DNA from 3 places in the Streptomyces sp. NPDC007162 genome. Region 1 is predicted to be linked to each of the others. Evidence: riboswitches for the same ligand, from Rfam matches in the RefSeq annotation. Region 1 holds a riboswitch; each other region holds the start of a gene.
What was found. A riboswitch is a leader RNA that binds a small molecule or an ion and turns the genes downstream of it on or off. The one in region 1 is predicted to bind thiamine pyrophosphate.
Positions count from the first base shown of each region.

Region 2: it holds a riboswitch for thiamine pyrophosphate, as region 1 does, so the genes downstream of both, ABZ646_RS02465 (thiamine ABC transporter substrate-binding protein) here and thiC (phosphomethylpyrimidine synthase ThiC) in region 1, are expected to answer to the same signal.
Region 3: it holds a riboswitch for thiamine pyrophosphate, as region 1 does, so the genes downstream of both, thiO (glycine oxidase ThiO) here and thiC (phosphomethylpyrimidine synthase ThiC) in region 1, are expected to answer to the same signal.

Region 1 is NZ_JBEYFC010000037.1:681-7,744, forward strand. It holds gene ABZ646_RS06910 (hypothetical protein) at 1-670, shown strand, start outside; gene ABZ646_RS06915 (hypothetical protein) at 854-1,054, opposite strand; gene ABZ646_RS06920 (NUDIX domain-containing protein) at 1,025-1,381, shown strand; gene thiC (phosphomethylpyrimidine synthase ThiC) at 1,404-3,224, opposite strand; TPP riboswitch at 3,217-3,394, opposite strand; gene ABZ646_RS06930 (YibE/F family protein) at 3,466-5,022, shown strand; gene ABZ646_RS06935 (SsgA family sporulation/cell division regulator) at 5,108-5,545, opposite strand; gene ABZ646_RS06940 (IclR family transcriptional regulator C-terminal domain-containing protein) at 5,644-6,369, opposite strand; gene ABZ646_RS06945 (DUF5326 family protein) at 6,645-6,857, opposite strand; gene ABZ646_RS06950 (cupin domain-containing protein) at 7,021-7,064, opposite strand, start outside.
Region 2 is NZ_JBEYFC010000010.1:19,210-26,653, forward strand. It holds partial or broken gene ABZ646_RS02445 (phosphatidate cytidylyltransferase) at 1-977, shown strand, start outside; gene ABZ646_RS02450 (cytochrome P450) at 1,187-2,431, shown strand; gene ABZ646_RS02455 (cytochrome P450) at 2,467-3,792, opposite strand; gene rlmN (23S rRNA (adenine(2503)-C(2))-methyltransferase RlmN) at 4,078-5,184, shown strand; TPP riboswitch at 5,220-5,327, shown strand; gene ABZ646_RS02465 (thiamine ABC transporter substrate-binding protein) at 5,408-6,475, shown strand; gene ABZ646_RS02470 (iron ABC transporter permease) at 6,514-7,444, shown strand, end outside.
Region 3 is NZ_JBEYFC010000024.1:28,253-35,696, reverse strand. It holds gene thiO (glycine oxidase ThiO) at 1-1,081, opposite strand, end outside; TPP riboswitch at 1,079-1,190, opposite strand; gene ABZ646_RS05140 (FAD-dependent oxidoreductase) at 1,324-2,562, shown strand; gene ABZ646_RS05135 (Rv2175c family DNA-binding protein) at 2,684-3,049, shown strand; gene thiE (thiamine phosphate synthase) at 3,091-3,738, shown strand; gene metF (methylenetetrahydrofolate reductase [NAD(P)H]) at 3,867-4,790, shown strand; gene ABZ646_RS05120 (hypothetical protein) at 4,847-5,845, shown strand; gene ABZ646_RS05115 (NAD(P)/FAD-dependent oxidoreductase) at 5,889-7,397, opposite strand.

The sequences.
Region 1 (7,064 bases):
GCACTATGTGAAGGTCCGCGAGGAACTGCGCAATCCGGCGCGGTCCACCCCGGCCCCCGTCCGGCAGTCCGACTCCGCCGAGTCGGCCGCGGGCGGTTCGCTGGGGCTCGCCACCACCCTCGGCGAGGCCGCCGAGACCACCGGCGCCGGAGGTTTCGCCCTCGCCCTGGTCCTGGCGCCCGTGCTCGCCGGCACCGCCGCCGCGATCTTCCTGCTCGTCGGCTACGTCCTGAAGATGCTGGACCCGGCCCCGGCGTTCGCCCAGACCATGCTCACCGCCGGTTGGGTGTTCGGTGCCGTGACCGCGGCCGCCATCCTCATGGCGGGCGCGGGGCTGCTGCTGACCGCACTGCGCAACAGCCCCTCGCTGGAGGCGGGGGCCTACGGCGAACCCGACGGCGAGGTGGCCAAGGCCCGGCAGGCCTGGCGGGACGCCGTGCTGGAGCGTGGCATCCTGCCCTTCCTGCGGGAAGCGCTGGCCACTGACGCCGGTACGGCCGAACTGCGCCGTACGGCCCCGTCGGGACCGGCGGGCCGGATGCCGCGCCTCGGCTACGACCGCCCCGGCTTCAGCACCGACGACGGCGCGGCTCCCGCCCCCCGGCCGAGCTTCAGCAGTCCGGACTACACCAGCCCGGACTTCGGAGGCCCGGAACACCAGCCGGAATAGCCCGGCCTGCGCCCCTTCCGGGGGCGCGGGCCGGACACCCGGTCCTACCCGGTGGCACCGGGGAGCTGACGGGCGGTGCGCTCGTCGACTCGTCCCGTGCCGCCCGGACGGCGGCGCTGTTCGCCTGCGCCCAGTCGGTGATGCCCTCCACACACGGCGGCACCGTCGGATACAGCGTGCGGGTCAGTCCGCAAGGGCCACCAGCACCAGCATGGTCCACTTTCCGGCGATCAGGTCCAGCACGGCACGAGTGGGACAGTCCTGCAGAAACACGTCCACGCCACCGTGTTCTCGCAGATCGAAGCCGGAGGGAGCCGGCGCGCTGTCGTCACGGAGATGAAGGTCCGTCACAAAGTGCGTGCGGTCCTCCTCGACGGCGACCATCTGGTGTTCCTGCGCCGAGGATGGCCCGGCGGTTCCCTGTACTGGACGACGGTCGGCGGGAGCGTCGAATCCGACGACGCCGATCTCGACACGGCCCCGCGCCGCGAGGTGGAGACGGTCACCGTCACCCAGCACTACTTCCTGGCCGACCTGCTGGACCTCCGTCCCGAGCGCCGCAGCGGTCCCGAACTCGACACCCCCGACACAGGTGACTTCGATCCGGTCCGGATCCCGCTGGACGCTACAGCCGTGACCGCCCTCGGCCTCCACCCGCCGGAACTCGCCGCCTATCTGCTGGAACACGTCGACGCATGGCGAGACCGGTAACCGGCCGGCAGCCGGGAGGGGTTCAGTCCGCCAGCGGCAGATACACCCGGTTCCCGCTCGCCGCGAACTCCTTCGACTTCTGGAGCATTCCCTCCGCGACCTCCTCCGGAGACGCCCCCTCGGCCGCCGCGCCGCCGAATCGCTCCGTGATGCTCTGGCTGATCTTCATCGAGCAGAACTTCGGTCCGCACATCGAGCAGAAATGGGCCGTCTTGGCCGGCTCCGCCGGGAGGGTCTCGTCGTGGAACTCGCGGGCCGTGTCCGGGTCCAGTGCGAGGCTGAACTGGTCCTCCCACCGGAACTCGAAGCGGGCATCGGACAGTGCGTCGTCCCACTCCTGCGCACCCGGGTGGCCCTTGGCCAGATCGGCCGCATGGGCGGCGATCTTGTAGGTGATGACGCCGGTCTTGACGTCGTCCCGGTTGGGCAGCCCCAGGTGCTCCTTGGGCGTGACGTAGCAGAGCATCGCCGTGCCCCACCAGGCGATCATCGCAGCACCGATGCCCGAGGTGATGTGGTCGTACGCCGGTGCGACGTCCGTGGTCAGCGGGCCGAGCGTATAGAACGGAGCTTCATCGCAGACCTCCTGCTGAAGGTCGATGTTCTCCTTGATCTTGTGCATCGGGACATGGCCCGGGCCTTCGATCATGGTCTGCACATGGAAACGCTTGGCGATCCGGTTGAGTTCCCCGAGGGTCCGGAGCTCCGCGAACTGCGCTTCGTCGTTGGCGTCCGCGATGGAGCCGGGGCGCAGACCGTCGCCCAGGGAGTACGTGACGTCGTAGGCGGCGAGGATCTCGCAGAGTTCCTCGAAGTTCTCGTACAGGAACGACTCCTTGTGGTGCGCGAGGCACCAGGCCGCCATGATCGAGCCGCCCCGCGAGACGATGCCGGTCTTGCGGTTCGCCGTGAGCGGGACGAACGGCAGTCGGACGCCCGCGTGGACGGTCATGTAGTCCACGCCCTGCTCGGCCTGTTCGATCACCGTGTCCTTGTAGATCTCCCAGGTCAGCTCCTCGGCCCGGCCGTCCACCTTCTCCAGGGCCTGGTAGAGCGGCACCGTGCCGATGGGGACGGGGGAGTTGCGCAGCACCCACTCCCGGGTGGTGTGGATGTTGCGGCCGGTGGAGAGGTCCATGACCGTGTCGGCGCCCCAGCGGGTCGCCCAGGTCATCTTCTCCACCTCCTCCTCGATGGAGGAGGTCACCGCCGAGTTGCCGATGTTGGCGTTGACCTTCACCAGGAACCGCTTGCCGATGATCATCGGCTCGATCTCCGGGTGGTTGACGTTGGCCGGCAGCACGGCCCGCCCCGCCGCGATCTCCGCACGGACGACCTCCGGCGGGACGTTCTCCCGGATGGCCACGTACTCCATCTCGGGCGAGATCTCGCCTCGGCGCGCGTACGCGAGCTGGGTGACCGCCTCACCGGTCCGGCCCCGGCGCGGCTGGCGCGGACGTCCCGGGAAGACCGCGTCCAGGTTGCGCAGCCCGCCGCGCGGCGCGGTGTGCTTGATCCCGTCGTCCTCGGGACGGACCGGCCGGCCCGCGTACTCCTCGGTGTCACCGCGGGCGACGATCCAGTTCTCCCGCAACGGGGGCAGCCCCCGGCGGACGTCGGTCTCGACGAGCGGATCGGTGTACGGGCCCGAGGTGTCGTAGAGGGTGACCGACTGCCCGTTGGTCAGGTGCACTTGACGGACCGGCACTCGCAGGTCGGGGCGCGAGCCCTCGACATAGCCCTTGTGCCAGCCCACGGACTTCCCGGCCCCCTGCGGCGCTTCACCCGTGGTGGGCTGTTCGTCCTGGCTGAAGGCAGGCGTGCGTGCGTCCTTGTTGGTCATGAGACCTACTCCCTACGCCGGCATTACCCGGTAACAGGTTCGGCGGTCGACGCAGCGGCTTCCGTGGAGCGGTGCTCCCTGTGGAACTTCACTTGTTCCACGTGAAACATCGCGAATACGGAGGTCAGCGCCCTCTCAGCCCGGTGCTCCGAGCTCCCGCGTGTGCAAAGGTGCCTCCACGCTAGCGTCAATTCGGGCGCGGTGAACAGGGGGCCCCTGCCGTTCTTGCGATGATCGGGCGGTGACCACGACACAGCAGCCCCCCTATCCGCCTTCTGACCCACGGCGCGGCAACGGCGCGGCAACGGGCGGCGAACCGGGCCACGGGGGCCATGGTGCCGGTGCCGGGCGTGCCCATGCGCACGAGCAAGGGCACGTCCACGGGCAGGGACACCAGCACGGCGGTGAGTACGGACACGGGTCCGGCCAGGAGCACGCTCCTGGCGACGCCCACAGCCGGACGGCCGGCGCCGGTCCGGGTCACGGACATGCCGGTACCGGCGGCGGACACGGCCACTCGCACAGCCACGGTCCCGCCGCCCCCGTCTCGAAGCATCTGCGCAAGGTCATCGCGGCGATCCTGATCCCCTTCACCGCCGCGGTGGTGGTCGGCCTGGTGGTGCTGTGGCCCGGCGGCGCCCCGCCGCACGAGCGCACCGGCGTCGGTTTCGACCGGCAGACGCAGGCGGCCACGGTCGCCAAGGTCGTCTCGGTCAGCTGCAAGTCGGTCAACGCCTCGGGGGGCGGTTCGACCGGTGACATCCCCACCACCGAGGGAGGGTCCGGCAAGCAGGAGGACGGCGGCACCTGCAAGAAGGCCACGGTCCGGGTCGACACCGGCAAGGACAAGGGCCGTACCTTCACCGAGATCGTGCAGCCCGACCAGTCACGGCAGTTGCACCAGGGCGAGAAGGTCGTGGTCGCCTACGAGCCCTCGGCGCCGAAGGATCTGCAGTACTCGGTCACCGATGTGAACCGGAAGTTCCCGATGGCGCTGCTGGCCGGGATCTTCGCATTCGCCGTCGTGGTGGTGGGCCGCCTGCGCGGGGTGATGGCGCTGGTCGCACTGGCCGTCAGCTTCATGGTGCTGACCCTGTTCATCCTCCCGGCGATCCTCCAGGGTTCGAATCCGCTGCTGGTGGCGGTGGTCGGGGCGAGCGCCATCATGCTGATCGCCCTGTACATGTGTCACGGACTGTCGGCCCGTACCTCCGTGGCGGTGCTCGGCACGCTGGTCTCGCTGTGCCTGATCGGCCTGCTCGGCTCGGAGTTCATCGACTGGGCCGCTCTCACCGGCAACACCGACGACAACACCGGGCTGATCCACGGCCTGTACCCGTCGATCGACATGAGCGGTCTGCTGCTGGCCGGCGTCATCATCGGTTCGCTGGGCGTGCTGGACGACGTGACGGTGACCCAGACGTCGGCCGTGTGGGAACTGCACGAGGCCAACCCGACGATGGGCTGGCGCGGGCTGTACCGGGCGGGCATCCGCATCGGCCGCGACCACATCGCCTCCGTCGTCAACACCCTCGTGCTGGCCTACGCGGGCGCGGCGCTGCCGCTGCTGCTGCTCTTCTCCATCGCGCAGAGCAGCGTGACGACGGTCGCCAACAGTGAGCTGGTGGCCGAAGAGGTCGTGCGCACACTGGTCGGCTCGATCGGACTGGTCGCCTCGGTGCCGGTCACCACGTTGCTGGCAGCCCTGGTGGTGTCGGCCGACCGGCCGGGCACGGAGGCGGTCGCGGCGTTGGAGGTACCGGCACGCGGCGGACGGGGGCGGCGCCGGAAGCACTGACGGCGCCAGGAGAGCACGCAGAAGCGTTCCTGCGTGTCCTCATCCGGATCGGGGGGAGGAACGTGTCCCCCGTGGCCGCGGCGTCTCAGCCGGCGCTCTGCTCCTCGGCCAGGATGCGGTCCAGGGCTTCGTCCAGATGGGCGTCGAAATCGGCGAGCGCGCCTTCCTGGCCGAGCGGCACCAGCTTGTCCGTACGGTCGAGAAATGCCACCAGCGGGGGCGCCGAGGAACGGAACATCGCCTGGTCGCAGCCGACCTGAAGACGGATCAGCACCTCGCCCAGCACCTCGGAATCGGCGGGTGCGATATGCACATCACCCTCGCCGCACGGCCGGCCCACCCCGTCGATCAGCAGCTCACGGCCGAACGCCCAGGTCACCGGCGCGTCCCCGGGCAGATGGAACGTGAGCCGCACGGCATACGGATCACAGGTCTCGTAGCGCAACTCCACGGGGATGCGGAAGGAGAGCTCCTCCGAGACGAGAAAGCTCATCATGACTTCTGCTTGTACGGACTCGCGCATCGTCTACCCCGTCATATGACGCCGACTGGCCGGGTTTACCCCTTTGATAGTGGTCAAATCTTGCTGAACGTACACGGGAGATCACAAGGAGTGAGTTTTCAGATACTGATAGCGATGGCCAGGGAACCCAGGTGCCTTCCGACTTCGCCCTGCAACTGCCGTACCGCGGGCAGCAGCCGGTCGGCCTGGTGAAGCGGAAGGGAGATGGCCATGGTGGCGGCCGTGGTGCCCGCGGTGATGGGGATGGCCGCGCACACCGTCCCCAGCGTGTACTCCTGGCGCTCGACCGCCGGGTCCATCCGGCGGGTGCGCTCCAGCCTGCGCAGCAGCGCGTGGCTGTCACGCACCGTGTACGGGGTGAGCGTCTGCACGGGGTACCGGTCGAGATGGTCGCGGCGGGCGACATCGTCCAGCTGGGAGAGCAGACACTGGCCGATCGCATGTGCATGGGCGGTCTCGCGGAAGTCCGCCCACTCCTCGACCGCCGGAGCAGCCGGGGAGTCGGAGACGCACACGACCTCGATCTCACCGTCCCGGTACATCGCGTAGTAGACCGGTACACCGATCGCATCCCGCCAGTGGGCGAGGGTGTCGACGACCGCGCTGCGACGTTTCTGCTGCGCTCCGCTGCTGCTCAGCCGCTCGGCGGCCTCGCCGAGGAAGAACAGGCCCTTGTCACGGTGGAGGTATCCCTCGTGCACGAGAGTGCGCAGCAGGTGGTAGGCGGTGGGCAGGGCGAGGCCGGTCTCGCGGGCCAGTTGTTTGGCGGGGGCGCCGTGTTCGTGCTCTGCGACACATTCCAGCAGACGCATGGCGCGCTGCACGGAACTGATGAGAGTGGCCGAATGCGGCTGTGCGGGGTCGGCCTGGGTGGCCGGCCGCTGCACGGGGGGTGTGGTGGAACTGCGTCGGGCGGGTGGTGGGCGGTGTTCCGTGGGTGCTGAGGCGGCGTCAAGCGTGGCCAAGAGTCGCTCCCGGAGCGCGAGGGGGTCAGCGACTCTAACCGTCTGTCGCCGCCTTCGGTCGGCCCGTTGGGGGAAACTTCCCTCGCCCGAGGGAACCGGTGATTCCTGTTACCGGCCACCGATTCCCACGGTCCTCACCAGTCGCTCTTCGACGAGGAGTTCGACATGAACTTCCGCACGATGTAGATCAGCCCGCCGACCAGTGCCACGAAGATCAGCAGCTTGAAGAGCAGATAGGCCAGGAAGCCGACGATCGCGCCGATCAGGCCACCGAACACCACCAGTGCGATGACCGGCACCGCGATCCACTTCACCCACCACGGCAGACCCGTGAAGATCTCTCGCATTGCCCTGTCCTCAGCTTTCTCGTGCGCTTGGCACGGAAGTCTCGTGCGTCCCGCACGATGCGATGTCCTGCTCTCGATGCTAGAGCCACGAGGGGGCCGTCAGGGGGCCTCGGATCCCTTGTCCTCCCCTGACCCGTCCCCTAGGGAACCCCGAGGACCGGGGTCAGGCCTCAGGCGGAGAGAAGACGACCAGGACCCTCAGGTCCT
Region 2 (7,444 bases), on a different contig from region 1:
CGTACGGCGGTGACCAGGACGACGACCGGGGGGCCGCTCGGCTGAGCGGCCCCTTGTTCCGCAACGACACCTCGTCGGCGCAGCCCCTGCCTCACGCGGCCGCGTCGCAGAATCCGGAGCCCATGCCCGACGTCCCGCAGCCGGCGTCCGCGCCGCAGAAGAAGAGCGCGGGACGCGACCTGGGTGCGGCCATAGGCGTCGGCGTCGGACTGGGCGTCGTGATCGTGGCGTCCCTCTTCGTCGTCAAGGCCGTCTTCGTCGGCGTGGTGGCGGTCGCGGTCGTGGTGGGCCTGTGGGAGCTGACCAGCCGGCTCCAGGAGCGCAAGGGCATCAAGGCACCCCTGGTCCCGTTGGCGCTCGGCGGCGCCGCGATGGTGGTCGCCGGCTACGCGCGCGGTGCCGAGGGCGCCTGGGTGGCCCTCGCGCTCACCGGGCTCGCCGTCCTGGTCTGGCGGATGACGGAACCGCCGGACGGCTATCTCAAGGACGTCACGGCGGGTCTCTTCGCGGCGTTCTACGTCCCGTTCCTGGCCACGTTCGTCGCGATGATGCTCACCGCCGAGGACGGCGCGCAGCGGGTGCTGACCTTCCTCCTGCTCACGGTGGTCAGCGACACCGGCGCGTACGCGGTCGGCTGGCGGTTCGGCAGCCACAAGCTCGCCCCGCGCATCAGCCCGGGCAAGACCCGCGAGGGCCTGGTCGGGGCGGTGCTGTTCGCCATGGTCGCGGGCGCGCTGTGCATGCAGTTCCTGATCGACGGCGGCACCTGGTGGCAGGGCCTGCTGCTGGGCCTCGCGGTCGCGGCCAGCGCCACGCTCGGCGACCTCGGCGAGTCCATGATCAAGCGGGACCTGGGCATCAAGGACATGGGCACCCTGCTGCCGGGGCACGGCGGCATCATGGACCGCCTGGACTCGCTGCTGCCGACGGCTCCGGTGGTGTGGCTGCTGATGGTGCTGTTCGTCGGCAGCGGCTGAGGCACAGGCACGGCACGAGCACGGGCCCGACACCGGTAACCGCCACACGCCGTCGTACCCCCGCCGTGGGTGGGCCCCCGGCCTTCGCAGGGCGGGGGCCCACCGGCAGGTCCGCCCCGGATGCCGTACCAGAAATCGCCCCGCCGTGCCGGTCGGAGGCAGACTCCCTGTGAGGACGCCGTCTCCTCCGACGTGCAGGGAGTGTGCCCATGCCCCTCGACCCGGTCCCGGCCGCCACCCCGTCCCCCGTCCCGCCTGCGCCACCGGTGCGGTTCTGGTCCGTCGACGACCTGCCCGCGCTCGACCCCGACCCGTTCCTGGACGAGCTGCTGCGCGACGAACCGGTCACCCGGATCAGGCTCCCGCACGGTGCCGGACACGCCTGGCTGGTCACCCGGTACGAGGACGTCCGCTTCGTCACCTCCGACCCGCGGTTCTCCCGGGAACAGGTCGTCGGCCGCGACGTGACCAGCATGCGTCCGGAACCGGTGGCCTCGCAGACGGCCGGCCTGCAGTACATCGACCCGCCCCGGCACAACCGGCTGCGCCGGGTCGTCGCCCGGGCCTTCACCGGGCACGCCATGCAGCGGCTGCGGCCGACGGCGGAGCGCCGGGCCGGTGAACTGCTCGACACGATGGAAGCCGCGGGGCCGCCCGCCGACCTCATGGAGCATCTGCACGGTCCCTTCCCGATCGCCGTGGTCCGTGACTTCCTCGGTGTCGACGAGAAGGACTGGCACCGTTGGGCGGCGACCGGCGAGGCCCTGCTGTCGGCCGGCGCCGACTCCGAACAACGTGCCAGGGAGGCCGCGCGGGCCACCCGGGCCCGGATCGCCGAGCTGCTCCGAAGCCGCGGCGACGAACCCCGTGAGGACCTCGCCGGGGTACTGGCGCAGGCCACCGAGGCCGGCGAGATCACCACCGACGAGGCGATCTCCCTGGCCACCGCCATCCAGGTCAGCGGCGGCCACGCGGTCCGCAACAACAGCGGCTCGATGATGTACGCGCTGCTCACCCACCCCGGCCACCTGGACCGGCTGCGCCGGGAGCCGGAGCTCTTGCCGAAGGCCGTCGACGAACTGTTCCGCTACGTCCCGCACCGCAACGGCGTCGGCATCCCACGGGTCGCCGTCGAGGACGTCGAGGTCGGCGGCCGGCTGATCCGGGCCGGCGAAGCCGTCTACAACGCGTACGTCTCCGCCAACCGCGACCCCGCGGTCTTCACCGACCCCGACCGCCTGGACTTCGACCGCGCGGACGGCCCCCACCTGGCCTTCGGGCACGGGCCCCACCACTGCATGGCCGCGATCATGGCCCGTATGGAGGCCGAGGTGATGATCGCCTCGGTCCTCACCCGCTTCCCCGGCATCCGGCTGGCCGTACCCCCGGAACAGGTCGAGTTCCAGCGCCAGGGCCTGATCCGCGGGCCCCGCACCCTGCCGGTGACCTGGTGAGCCCGACGACTGGACGGCAGCGGGCCGACGGCCGGTCACCCGGGCGCGTGCGGAACGGCGCTCGGACGCGAGGCGGCACGCAGGCGCAGGCCGTCCGTCGCGAGTCCCACGAACGTGGTGACCCGGTAGGCGGCCTCCGGGCCGGGCGGCTCGCTCAGGCGGTGACGGCGGGCGGTCTGCGCGGTCAGGAGCGTCAGCATCTCCATGGCCAGGGCGGCCCCCTCGCAGCCGTGCGGCCCGGTACCGAAGGAGAGGAAGGCGCCGGGTTTCGCCGACGAGCCGGCGTCGTCGAGCCAGCGCTCCGGCCGGAACCGGTCCGGATCAGGGTGTTCCCGCGCGTCGCGGTGAGCGGTGTAGGGGCAGACGAGAACGGTCGACCCGGCGTCGACGGTGCACCCGGCGAGCTCGGTCCGGCGCTGGGCCTGCCGGGTCAGCAGCCAGCTCGGGGGGTGCAGCCGGAGCACCTCGTGCACCAGGGCCCGGGTGTAGCGCAGGCTTTCGAGATGCTCGCCGGTGGTCGCGGCCGGGTCCGCGGGCAGCAGGGCGGCCTCGGCCGCGACGCGGTCCGCCGCCTCGGGGTACCGCGCCAGGTGGAGCAGGATCCAGCCGGCTGCCCGGGACGGTGCCTCGAAGGTGGCGACCGTGATGCCCGGGAGAGTGTCGAGGACGGCCTGCTCCGGCAGCAGGCCGTGGTGGGGCGAGGGCCGGAGCATCTGCCCCAGCAGGTCGTCTCCCAGCGGGCCCGGTGCAAGGCGTCGGCGGACGACGGGCCGCAACGCGTCGGTGAAGGCGACCTGCTGCCGGGTGCGGAACCGCCGTGCCGGTGTGGGGATCCAGGGCGGCCATACCCAACGCGAGGGGCGGGCGAGCAGCTCCCGGGCCAGGAAGAGCCGCGCGGCGAAGGGCAGCAGGGCCGGAGCGTCTTCGGAGAAGAGGTAGCGCACGCCCACCTCTGCCAGGGCGTGCCGGACGAGGGGCAGGATCTCGACGTCCCGGCCCGTGGGCAACTGTTCGGCGAACCGGGCGGTCCCGGCCGCGATCTCACCGGTCCGGGCCACGACCGCCTGCGGCCGCAGTCCGCGCATCCGGGCGGTGTGGGCCCGGGCCCGTTCCTCGGCCGTCGGTGCTCCGCCCGACGGCCGCAACGGCGGGAAGAGGGGCGACGACGCCTTGCGGAAGTCCCGCGCGCGGTGCAGGACGTCTTCGCACGCACCGGCCGTGGCGGCCACGTAGACCCCCGGCTCCAGCTGCCAGACGTCCCCGCATTCCGCCGCGCCGCGGCGGGCCGTCGCCAGCCGGTCACGACTCCAGGCCGCGAAGCTGCCTCCGGGCAGCCGCGGCGGCTCCTTCAGCGAGCCCATGAGAACGTTTGCCGGCGGGAGCCACCCGGGGTCCCCGCCGGCGTTGCGGTCAGGCCGAGTCGTCGCCGGCGTACGCGTCCCACTCGTGTTCCCCATACGCACCGTAGTGGCGGGTGAAGAACAGCTTGCCGAGCAGCTTGGCGATCATGATTCACTCCTCACTCCTGTCGGCGGAACGGATGCCACATGCCCTATATTGCCATATATGCGACATATGTGATATTGGCCCCGGGGCGTCCGGACGGCCGCAGGCCACCCAAGTGGATCTGCGACACTGGTACCACCATGCCCAAGCCCGGAGAACTCACTTTCGTCGCCCCGCGCGGAGCCAAGAAGCCGCCGCGGCATCTCGCCGACCTCTCGCCCGCCGAGCGCAAGGACGCGGTGGCCGAGGCCGGGGAGAAGCCGTTCCGTGCCAAGCAGCTCTCGCAGCACTACTTCGCGCGGTACGCGCACGACCCCGAGCAGTGGACGGACATCCCGGCCGGCTCCCGGGACAAGCTGCGGGAGGCCCTGTTCCCGGAGCTGATGACCGTCGTACGGCATCTGTCCACGGACGAGGGCACCACCCGCAAGACGCTGTGGCGGCTGTTCGACGGCACGCTCGTCGAGTCGGTGCTGATGCGCTACCCGGACCGGGTGACCATGTGTATCAGCTCGCAGGCGGGATGCGGGATGAACTGCCCGTTCTGCGCGACCGGGCAGGCGGGTCTCGACCGGAACCTGTCCACCGCCGAGATCGTCCACCAGATCGTCGACGGTATGCGGGCGCTCAGGGACGGGGAGGTCCCGGGGGGACCGGCGCGACTCTCCAACATCGTCTTCATGGGGATGGGCGAACCGCTCGCCAACTACAAGCGGGTGGTCGGCGCCATCCGGGCGCTGACCGATCCCGCTCCCGACGGGCTCGGCCTCTCGCAGCGCGGGATCACCGTCTCCACCGTCGGACTCGTCCCGGCCATCCACCGGTTCGCCGACGAGGGCTTCAAGTGCCGGCTCGCGATCTCCCTGCACGCCCCCGACGACGAACTGCGCGACACCCTGGTCCCGGTCAACACCCGGTGGAAGGTGCGCGAGGTCCTCGACGCCGGGTTCGACTACGTCGAGAAGAGCGGCCGCCGGCTGTCCATCGAGTACGCGCTCATCCGGGACATCAACGACCAGGCGTGGCGCGGTGACCGGCTCGGCCGGCTGCTCAAGGGCAAGCCGGTGCACGTCAACCTCATCCCGCTGAACCCCACCCCGGGCTCCAAGTGGACCGCCTCGCGGCCCGAGGACGAGAAGGCGTTCGTCGAGGCGATCGCCGCGCACGGTGTTCCCGTCACCGTCCGGGACACCCGTGGCCAGGAGATCGACGGGGCCTGTGGTCAGCTCGCGGCCACGGAGCGGTAGCCTGAGGGCGGATCCACAGCCGTACCCACATCTTCATATTCCGACAGGGGAGCGCCACAGCGCTGAGAGTGCGGCAATCGGGCCGCAGACCCTCTGAACCTCGCCCAGGTCATTCTGGGTAGGAAGTTCGGTCATCACTCAAGCTGTTGCGCCCTGCCCGCGAGCCCCGTGCTCACGGGCAGGGCCGCGTCTCTTCCTGGTCCACCCCAGGAGGAAAACACCAGTGCACACCAGAACCCTCGTGGCCGCGGCCGTCGGGCTCGGTCTCGTCACGCTGTCCGCGTGCTCGTCGTCGGACACCGGCGCCGACGCCAAGACCGTCACCCTGGTCAGTCACGACTCGTGGGCCGTCTCCAAGAACGTGCTCAAGGACTTCGAGAAGCAGTCCGGCTACCAGGTCAAGGTCCTCAAGGACGGCGACGCCGGACAGGCCGTCAACAAGGCGATCCTGACCAAGGACAACCCCCAGGGCGACGTCTTCTTCGGCGTCGACAACACCCTGCTGTCCAGGGCTCTCGACAACGGATTGTTCCAGCCGTACGAGGCCAAGGGCCTGGGCCAGGTCGCAACGGCGTACCAGCTCGACGCCGCCAAGCACCGGGTGACGCCCATCGACTACGGCGACATCTGCGTGAACTACGACAAGGCGTACTTCAGCGAGCACAAGCTGGCCCCGCCCGCGTCGTACGCCGATCTCGTCAAGCCGCAGTACAAGAACCTCCTCGTCACGGAGAACGCCGCCACCTCCTCGCCGGGCCTCGGGTTCCTGCTCGGCTCCGCCGCCCGGTACGGGGACGGCGGGTGGCCGGACTACTGGAAGAAGCTCAAGGCCAACGGCGTGAAGGTGGTCGACGGCTGGGAGCAGGCCTACAACGAGGAGTTCTCCGGTTCGGCCGGCGGGAAGAAGGCCAAGGGGGACCGGCCGCTCGTCGTGTCGTACGCCTCGTCGCCGCCCGCCGAGGTCATCTACGCCGACCCGAAGCCCAGCACCGCCCCCACCGGTGTCGCGACCGGCACCTGCTTCCGGCAGATAGAGTTCGCCGGACTGCTGAGCAACGCCGGGAACACCAAGGGCGGCAAGGCGCTCATCGACTTCCTGGTCTCCAAGGAGTTCCAGGAGGACATGCCGCTCAACATGTTCGTGTACCCGGTGGTCAAGGGGGCCGCGGTGCCTGCCGAGTTCACCGAGTACGGTCCTGCGGCCCAGGATCCCGAGACCATGGCGCCCGACAAGATCGCCGCCAACCGTGACCAGTGGGTCAAGACGTGGACGTCACTCGTACTGAAGTGACCGCCGGCAGGCGGGCGGGCGCGGCGCGGCTCGGGCTGCTGCTCGTGCCCGTCGCGTTCTTCGCCGTCTTCTTCGCCTGGCCGGTCGCGGCGATCGTCACCCGGGGCCTGAAGGCCGACGGGGTATGGAAGCCGGGGCGGATCGCCGAGGTCGTCGGGCAGTCCGACATCCGGCACGTCCTGTGGTTCACCACCTGGCAGGCGCTCGCCTCGACCGCCCTCACCCTGCTGGTGGCGCTGCCCGCGGCCTATGTCTTCGCCCGCCTCGACTTCCCGGGCAAGCAGGTGCTGCGGGCCGTCGTGACGGTCCCCTTCGTCCTGCCGACGGTCGTGGTGGGGACCGCCTTCCTCGCGCTCGTCGGACGGGGCGGCCTGCTGGATGAGGTGTGGGGTGTACGGCTCGACACCACCGTCTGGGCCATCCTGCTGGCGCACGTCTTCTTCAACTACGCGGTGGTGGTACGGACCGTGGGCGGCCTGTGGTCGCAACTCGACCCCCGCCAGGAGGAGGCCGCACGGATGCTCGGCGTCTCGCCGGCGGCCGCCTGGCGCAAGGTCACCCTGCCCGCGCTCGCGCCCGCCGTGGCCGCCGCCGCGCTGATGGTCTTCCTGTTCACCTTCACCTCGTTCGGCGTGGTGCAGATCCTCGGCGGACCCACCTTCGCCACCCTCGAAGTGGAGATCTACCGGCAGACCTCCGAGATCTTCGACCTCTCCACGGCCGCCGTCCTCACGATCGTCCAGTTCGTCGCGGTCGGCGCGATCCTCGCCGTGCACGCGTGGACGGTACGGCGCCGGGAAGGCGCGCTGCGTCTTGTGGACCCGTCGGTGACGGCACGGCGGCCGCGCGGGGCCGGCCAGTGGGCGCTGCTCGCCGGGGTCCTCGCGACCATCGCCGTGCTCCTCCTCCTGCCGCTGGCCGTACTGGTACGGCGGTCGTTCGACGGCGGTCTCGGCTACTACCGGGCGC
Region 3 (7,444 bases), on a different contig from region 1:
TCAGCAGCTCCGCCATCACGTCCCCCGTGACCGGCGTGAGCAGCACCCCGTTGCGGTAGTGCCCGGTGGCCAGCGCCAGCCCGTCGAGGCGGGTCGGCCCGAGCAGCGGCGCGTTGTCGGGGGAGCCGGGGCGCAGCCCGGCCCGGGTCTCGGCCAGCGGCAGTTCGGTGATGCCGGGAACCAGCTCATGGGCGTCGCGCAGCAGCTCGTAGACGCCGCCCGCCGTGACGGTGGTGTCCCAGCCCAGCTCCTCACTGGTCGCGCCGACGACCAGCTCGCCGTTCTCCCTGGGCACCAGGTAGACATTGCCGCCCCGCACCACGGCCCGCACGGTCCGGCTGAGGAACGGCGCGTGGCGCGGGGGCACCGTCAGTCGCAGCACCTGCCCCTTCACGGGCCGCACCGGCGGCAGCACGTCGTCGGGGACGCCTGCCAGCCGCCCGCTCAGGCTCCCGCCCGCGAGCACCACCTGCCCGGCGCCCAGCGTCCGTCCCGCGCGCGTGACGGCGCCGGCCGCCCGCTCCCGTACGACGTCCAGCCGCTCGGCCCAGTCGCGGTGGAACACCACCCCGGCCCGCTCGCACGCCGTGACCAGGGCGGCCGCCAGCCGACGCGGGTCGATCTGGTGGTCGCCGTCGACCCGCAGCCCGCCGCGCACCCCGGGCGCCAGCATCGGCTCCAGGCGCCGGCACTCCCGCCCGGAAAGCCACTGCGAGTCCAGACCCGACTGCTGCTGCAGGGCGTGCAGTTCCCGCAGGTGGGCGCGGTCGTCGGCGTCCAGGGCGACCGCGAGCGTGCCGCAGCGCCGGTAGCCGAGGTCCTGGCCGGTCAGCTCGGTCAGCTCGGCGGCGAAGCCGGGATAACGGCGGGCGGAGGCCAGGTTGAGCCCCAGCAGGGTCTGCTCGCCGTGGTGCAGTTCGGTGACCGCGGCCAGCATCCCGGCCGCGACCTGCGCGGCCCCGCCGCCGGGCGCCGGGTCGACCACGGTGGTGGCGAGCCCGCGCTGAGCCGCCCGCCAGGCCGTGACCAGACCGATGATCCCGCCCCCGATGACGAGGACGTCGGACGTACGTGAGGACATGGGCGTCCAGCCCCTCCCTTCGCCGGCATGACCCGGATCAGGTTCGTACGGTCGGAGGCCGCCAGCCTCCCTCTCAGCCCGGTGCGTCCGGGCTCCCGCGTGTGCTTGTACGTCCGCCACCCTAGCCCGAGTCGTCCGGCGCGGTAAGGACGCCCTCGCCGGGCGCTGTGCAACAGGTCACGCGGCACGCCCCCTGACTGACTCTTTGTCAGTTGTCTATCGTTCTTGTCCATGGTGATCAGGTGAGCGGGCAGACGCAGCGACAGGGCACGTCACAGGAGCGGCGCGTGGTCGTCGTGGGCGCGGGCATGGCCGGGGTGCAGACCGCCGTCGCCCTGCGCGAGCGGGGTTTCACGGGCACGGTCACGCTGATCGGCGCCGAGCCGCACCAGCCGTACGACCGGCCGCCGCTCTCCAAGGCCGTGCTGCTCGGCAAGGCGGAGGGCTCGGCCTTCGAGGTCGACTTCGAGGCGCTCGGCATCGAGCTGGCGCTGGGCCGCGAGGCGGTCGGCGTGCGCACCGCCGACCACGAGCTGGACACCGAGGCGGGACCGGTGCCGTACGACGTCCTGGTGCTCGCGACCGGTGCCGAGCCGATCACGCTGCCCGGCACCGAGGGGGTGCCCGGCGTCCACCTGCTGCGCACCCTGGACGACGCCGAGCGGCTGCGGCCGGTGCTCGCCCGGCAGCACGACATCGTGGTGGTCGGCGCGGGCTGGATCGGCGCCGAGTTCGCCACGGCCGCGCGTGCCGCCGGCTGCGCGGTGACCGTCGTGGAGGCCGCCGACCGGCCGCTCGCCGGGGCCCTGCCCGCCGATGTCGCCGCGCCAATGGCCGCCTGGTACGCGGACAGCGGCACCGAACTGCGCACGCACGCGCGCGTGGCGCGCGTCGAACCCGGCGCGGTGGTCCTCGACGACGGCGCGCGGGTCCCCGCGGGCGCCGTCGTGGTCGGCATCGGCGCCCGCCCCGCCACCGGCTGGCTGGCCGGCTCCGGCATCGAGCTGGGCGCCCACGGCGACGTGATCGCCGACGACCGCCTGCGCACCGGCGCGCCGGACGTCTACGCCGTCGGCGACTGCGCGTCCTTCCCGTCCGGCCGCTACGGCGACCGCCTGCTGATCCACCACTGGGACAACGCCCTTCAGGGCCCGCGCACGGTGGCCGCCAACATCCTCGGCGAGTCCGACGCCGTCTACGACCCGGTGCCGTACTTCTGGTCCGAACAGTTCGGCCGCTTCGTCCAGTACGCGGGCCACCACGCGTCCGCCGACCGGATGATCTGGCGCGGCGACCCGACGGGCCCGGCCTGGAGCGTCTGCTGGCTCCGCGAAGACCGCCTGACGGCCCTCCTGGCGGTAGGCCGCCCCCGAGACCTGGCCCAGGGCCGCCGCCTGATCGAGGCGGGGCGCCAGATGAACCCGGAGGCCCTGGCCGACCCGGCCCGCCCTCTGAAGAACGCGACTGCAGCGCCCCAATAGGGGCGCTGGGGGTACCCCCGGCCGAAGGCTGGGGGAGGAACTGCGCGACAAGCCACGACGGTGCCGCACTCCGGACGACTACCGATCGCACCCCACCCGGCGGAGCGCCTACCCTGGACCCGTGACCGAGATTGACGCAAACATCGATGCTCTCGTCCCCGCCTGGCTCACCCTCCCCGACATCGCAGAGATGCTCGACGTCGAGGTGACCCGCGTGCGGCAGCTGGTCAAGGAGGGCCAGCTCATCGCCGTCCGCCGCGGTGAGAACAGGGCGCTGCACGTCCCCGCCGCCTTCATCGACGGGGACAAGGTCGTCAAGGGCCTGGCCGGCACCCTGACGCTGCTGCGGGACGACGGCTTCAACGACGAAGAGATGCTGGAGTGGCTCTTCACCCCCGACGAGACCCTGCCCGGCACCCCCGCGCAGGCGCTCAGCGAGAATCGCGGCACGGAGGTGAAGCGCCGCGCCCAGGCGCTCGCCGTCTGAGGCGACCGGCAACCGGCAACGACACCACGGGGGACCCACCGATGACCGACACCGCCCGCGCCCGGCTGGCCGACGCCCGTCTGTACCTGTGCACGGACGCCCGAAAGGAGCAGGGAGACCTCGCCGAGTTCCTGGACGCGGTGCTGGCGGGCGGTGTCGACATCGTGCAGCTGCGCGACAAGGGCATGGAGGCCGCCGAGGAGCTGGCGCACCTCGCCGTCTTCGCCGAGGCCTGCGCCCGGCACGGCAAGCTGCTCGCGGTCAACGACCGCGCCGACGTGGCCCACGCCGCCGACGCCGACGTGCTCCATCTCGGCCAGGGAGACCTGCCGGTGACGGCCGCCCGCGCGGTCCTCGGCCCGGACGTCCTCGTCGGCCGCTCCACGCACGCCGAGGCGGAGGCCGCCGCGGCGGCCGTCCAGGACGGCGTGGACTACTTCTGCACCGGCCCCTGCTGGCCCACCCCCACCAAGCCCGGCCGGCCCGCCCCCGGGCTCGACCTGGTGCGGTACACCGCGGCCCTGGGCACCGAGCGCCCCTGGTTCGCCATCGGCGGCATCGACCTGGGCAACCTCGACCAGGTGCTGGAGGCGGGCGCCCGCCGCGTGGTGGTCGTCCGCGCGCTCACCGCGGCCGACGACCCGGGCGCGGCGGCGGCGGAGTTCGCCAAGCGGCTTCGGTCGGCGTGACCGGCTCGGGGCCCCTGCCGGGGTGTGATGTCCGGAAACCTGTCCAGCATCCGGACGCGGGCTCGGCAATTCGGGCAAATTTCCCGAGTGTGGTTGGGTGTCCGTCCGCCCCTGACTAACCTGCGGGTATGGCCCTAGGAACCGCATCCACCAGGACTGACCGCGCACGCACCGTGCGCGACATGCTCGCCACCGGCAAGACCACGTACTCCTTCGAGTTCTCGGCGCCGAAGACCCCCAAGGGTGAGCGGAACCTGTGGAGCGCGCTCCGGCGGGTCGAGGCGGTCGCCCCCGACTTCGTCTCCGTGACCTACGGCGCCGGCGGGTCCACCCGCGCGGGCACCGTCAAGGAGACCCAGCAGATCGTCGCCGACACCACCCTCACCCCGGTCGCCCACCTCACCGCGGTCGACCACTCGCTGGCCGAGCTGCGCAACATCATCGGCCAGTACGCGGACGCCGGGATCCGCAACATGCTCGCGGTGCGCGGCGACCCGCCCGGCGACCCGATGGGGCAGTGGGTGGCGCACCCGCAGGGGCTGACCTACGCGGCCGAACTCGTCCGGCTCATCAAGGAGTCGGGTGACTTCTGCGTGGGCGTCGCGGCCTTCCCCGAGATGCACCCGCGCTCCGACGACTGGGACGCCGACGTACGGCACTTCGTCGACAAGTGCCGCGCGGGCGCCGACTACGCCATCACGCAGATGTTCTTCCAGCCCGAGTCGTACCTTCGTCTTCGTGACCGGGTCGGCGCGGCCGGCTGCCGTACTCCGGTGATTCCGGAAATCCTGCCGGTCACCAGTGTGAAGATGCTGGAACGGTTGCCCAAACTCAGCAACGCGGTCTTCCCGGACGCCCTGAAAGAGCGGATCCTCACAGCAAAAGACGATCCGACGGCGGTACGCTCCATTGGCATCGAATACGCCACGGAGTTCTGCGCTCGGCTGCTCGCCGAGGGAGTGCCCGGACTGCACTTCATCACGCTCAACAACTCCACGGCCACGCTGGAAATCTACGAGAACCTGGGCCTGCACCATCCCCCGCAGGCCTAGACCGGCCGCACCGGTGTACGACACACTGCGTAGCGGTCACTGGGAGAGGGGCGTACATGGGCTGGACGGTCCTCTACGTAGCGTTCGGCGTCGTCGCACTGTGGTTGCTCGGCGAGGTACTGCTGCAGTACAAGGCGCGGCTGCGCTGGCGGCTGCTCGCCTTCGCGGGCTTCCTCGGCGTCGTCCTGGGCGTCCTGATCCCGTCCGTGATCGTCATCGGCGTGGGCGCGATCGCCTTCGCGGTCGGCCAGACGTACGTCACGTTGTCGTTCCGCCGCGGCTTCGAAGCCGGCTGGGCGGTCAAGCGCCCCGACACGGACGGTGACGGCCGGGGCCTCAGCCTCGGGCTGACCAAGCGCCGCCGCGGCGAGCCGGACGAGAACCCGGGCCTGGAAGCCACCGACCCGGACGCCGCCGACGCCGCCTACGCCGAGCAGCAGGCCGGCTACGCCACCGGCAGCACCCCCGCCTACCGCGGCGACGACGACTACGACGACGTCTTCACCCCCGGTGCCCGCTCGACCGAGCCGACCGCCGCCGAGTCCACGGCGGTGTACGAGCCGCAGCCGATGCCCGACGACACCGGCTCCTACGGCGTCTACCGCGGCTCCGGCTACGCCGCGGCCGGCGACCAGCAGGCCGCGTACGCGACCGCGGGCCAGGAGCAGGGGTACGCCGCCGAGGGCTCCGACCAGAACTACGCCTACGACTACTCGGGCTACGGCCAGCAGCAGTACGGCTACGACACGAGCGGCCAGCAGCAGTACGCCAACTACTCCGACCCGTACATCGGCAACCAGACCTACGGCGGCGCCGGGTACGACGCGTCGTACGGCACCCAGCAGTACGACCAGCAGGGCTACGCCCAGGGCCAGTACGGGAACGGCGGCTACGGCGAGACCCCGGCGGGCGGTGTCTGGGTCCCGCAGCAGCGCGCCGACGAGACCTTCGGCGGGGAACTCCCGCAGGAGGAGCAGTACCCCTACCAGGGCGACGGCCAGGCGCAGCAGCAGGCCCGGCCCGGCACCGGGTACGACGAGCAGTACCGCTTCTGAGATCCGGCGGCGTTTCTGCGATCCCGGCCCCGGCGCGCGATCCTCACTGGGAGCCGCGGAACTCCGGTCCCTCCACGATCAGCCCGGCCACCAGCGCCCCCGACATACCGGAGTGCGGCAGCCCGCCGCCCGGGTGCGCCCACCGGCCCACCCGGTACAGGCCCGGCAGCCGGGTGGTGTTGGCCGGGTGCAGGAAGCGGCCCCGGCCGGCCGCGAGGGCGGGCGCGGAGATCCCGCCGGACCCGGGGGCGCCCGGTTCCGGCGCCCGGGTCTCCTGCCAGAGCAGGCGCTCCCGCAGCTCCGGCACCGCGGCCTCGGCGGCTTCGAGGAGGAGGTCCGTGTAGGTCCGGGCCGTGTCCTCCCGCTCCCAGCCCGCCTCGGCCGACAGCACCGCCGACAGCACCACGGACTCGTGGTCGCCGTCCGGTGCGAGTGCCGGGTCGTCGGGCCGCAGCACGGTCACGGTCGGGCGCACCGGCCGGTCCCCGCCGGGCGCGACCAGCAGGTCCAACTCGGTCTGGTCGTCCGGCGCGTGCACGACGGTGCGGTGCGCGGCACCGGCCTCGCGCCCGCCCCGGAGCGCGAGCAGCACGCTGAAACGGACCGGGCGCGCCGTGCCGGTGTCGGCACGCACGTCCGTGTCGGCGTCGAGAAGGCCCGGCGCCGAACCGGTGAGGGCGGCCAGCCGGGCCGGGTCCACCCCGGCGACCACATGGTCGGCGTCGCTCACCCGTCCGTCCGCCAGTTCCACCCCCGCCGCGCGGCCGTCCTTCACCGGCACCGCGGTGACCTCGGCGCCGAAGACGAACTCGACCCGCCGCTTCAGGCACCGCTCGTACACTGCACGCGCCAGCTCTCTCATGCCGCCGCGCACGTACCAGGTGCCGAAGGCATGCTCCAGGTACGGCAGCACGGCGGCGCTCGCGGGAGCGGTGCGCGGGTCCAGGCCGTATGCGAGGGCATGGCCGTCCAGGAGGGCGGCCAGCCGTTCGTCGCGCAGCTCCCAGGCGCCGATCTCGGCGAGCGTGGCCGCCCGGCGGGTGCGCAGCAGCTTCTTGTGCGGGACCGACGGGTACGGCTCGCGTTCGGCCAGTACCTGCCAGTTCGGCCACAGCGGCTCCTCCAGGAGCGGGCGCCGGGTGCGGTCCCAGGCCTCCCGGGCCCGCACCAGGAAATCGCCCCAGCGCTGCCCGGCGCCGGACCCGAGGGCCTCGTCGAGGGCGCCGACGACCCCCGCGCGGGACGCGTTCGGCAGGGACACCACCGTGCCGTCCGCGAAGACGTGCCGGGCCGACGGGTCGACCTGGACCAGCTCGACGCAGTCCTCCAGCGGCTCCTTGCCGGTCTTGACGAACAGGTCGCGGTACACGGCGGGCAGCGGCAGCAGCGCGGGGCCGGTGTCGAAGGCGAACCCGTCGCGCTCGAACCGGCGCACCGCACCGCCGTACGTCTCCGTGCGCTCGTACACCGTCACCCGGTGGCCCGCGACGGCCAGCCGGGCGGCCGCCGCCATGGCGCCCATGCCGGCGCCGATCACCGCAATCCGTCCCATGCCCGCGACTTTATCGACCACCACCGACAGTCCGGTCCGGCGGGCCG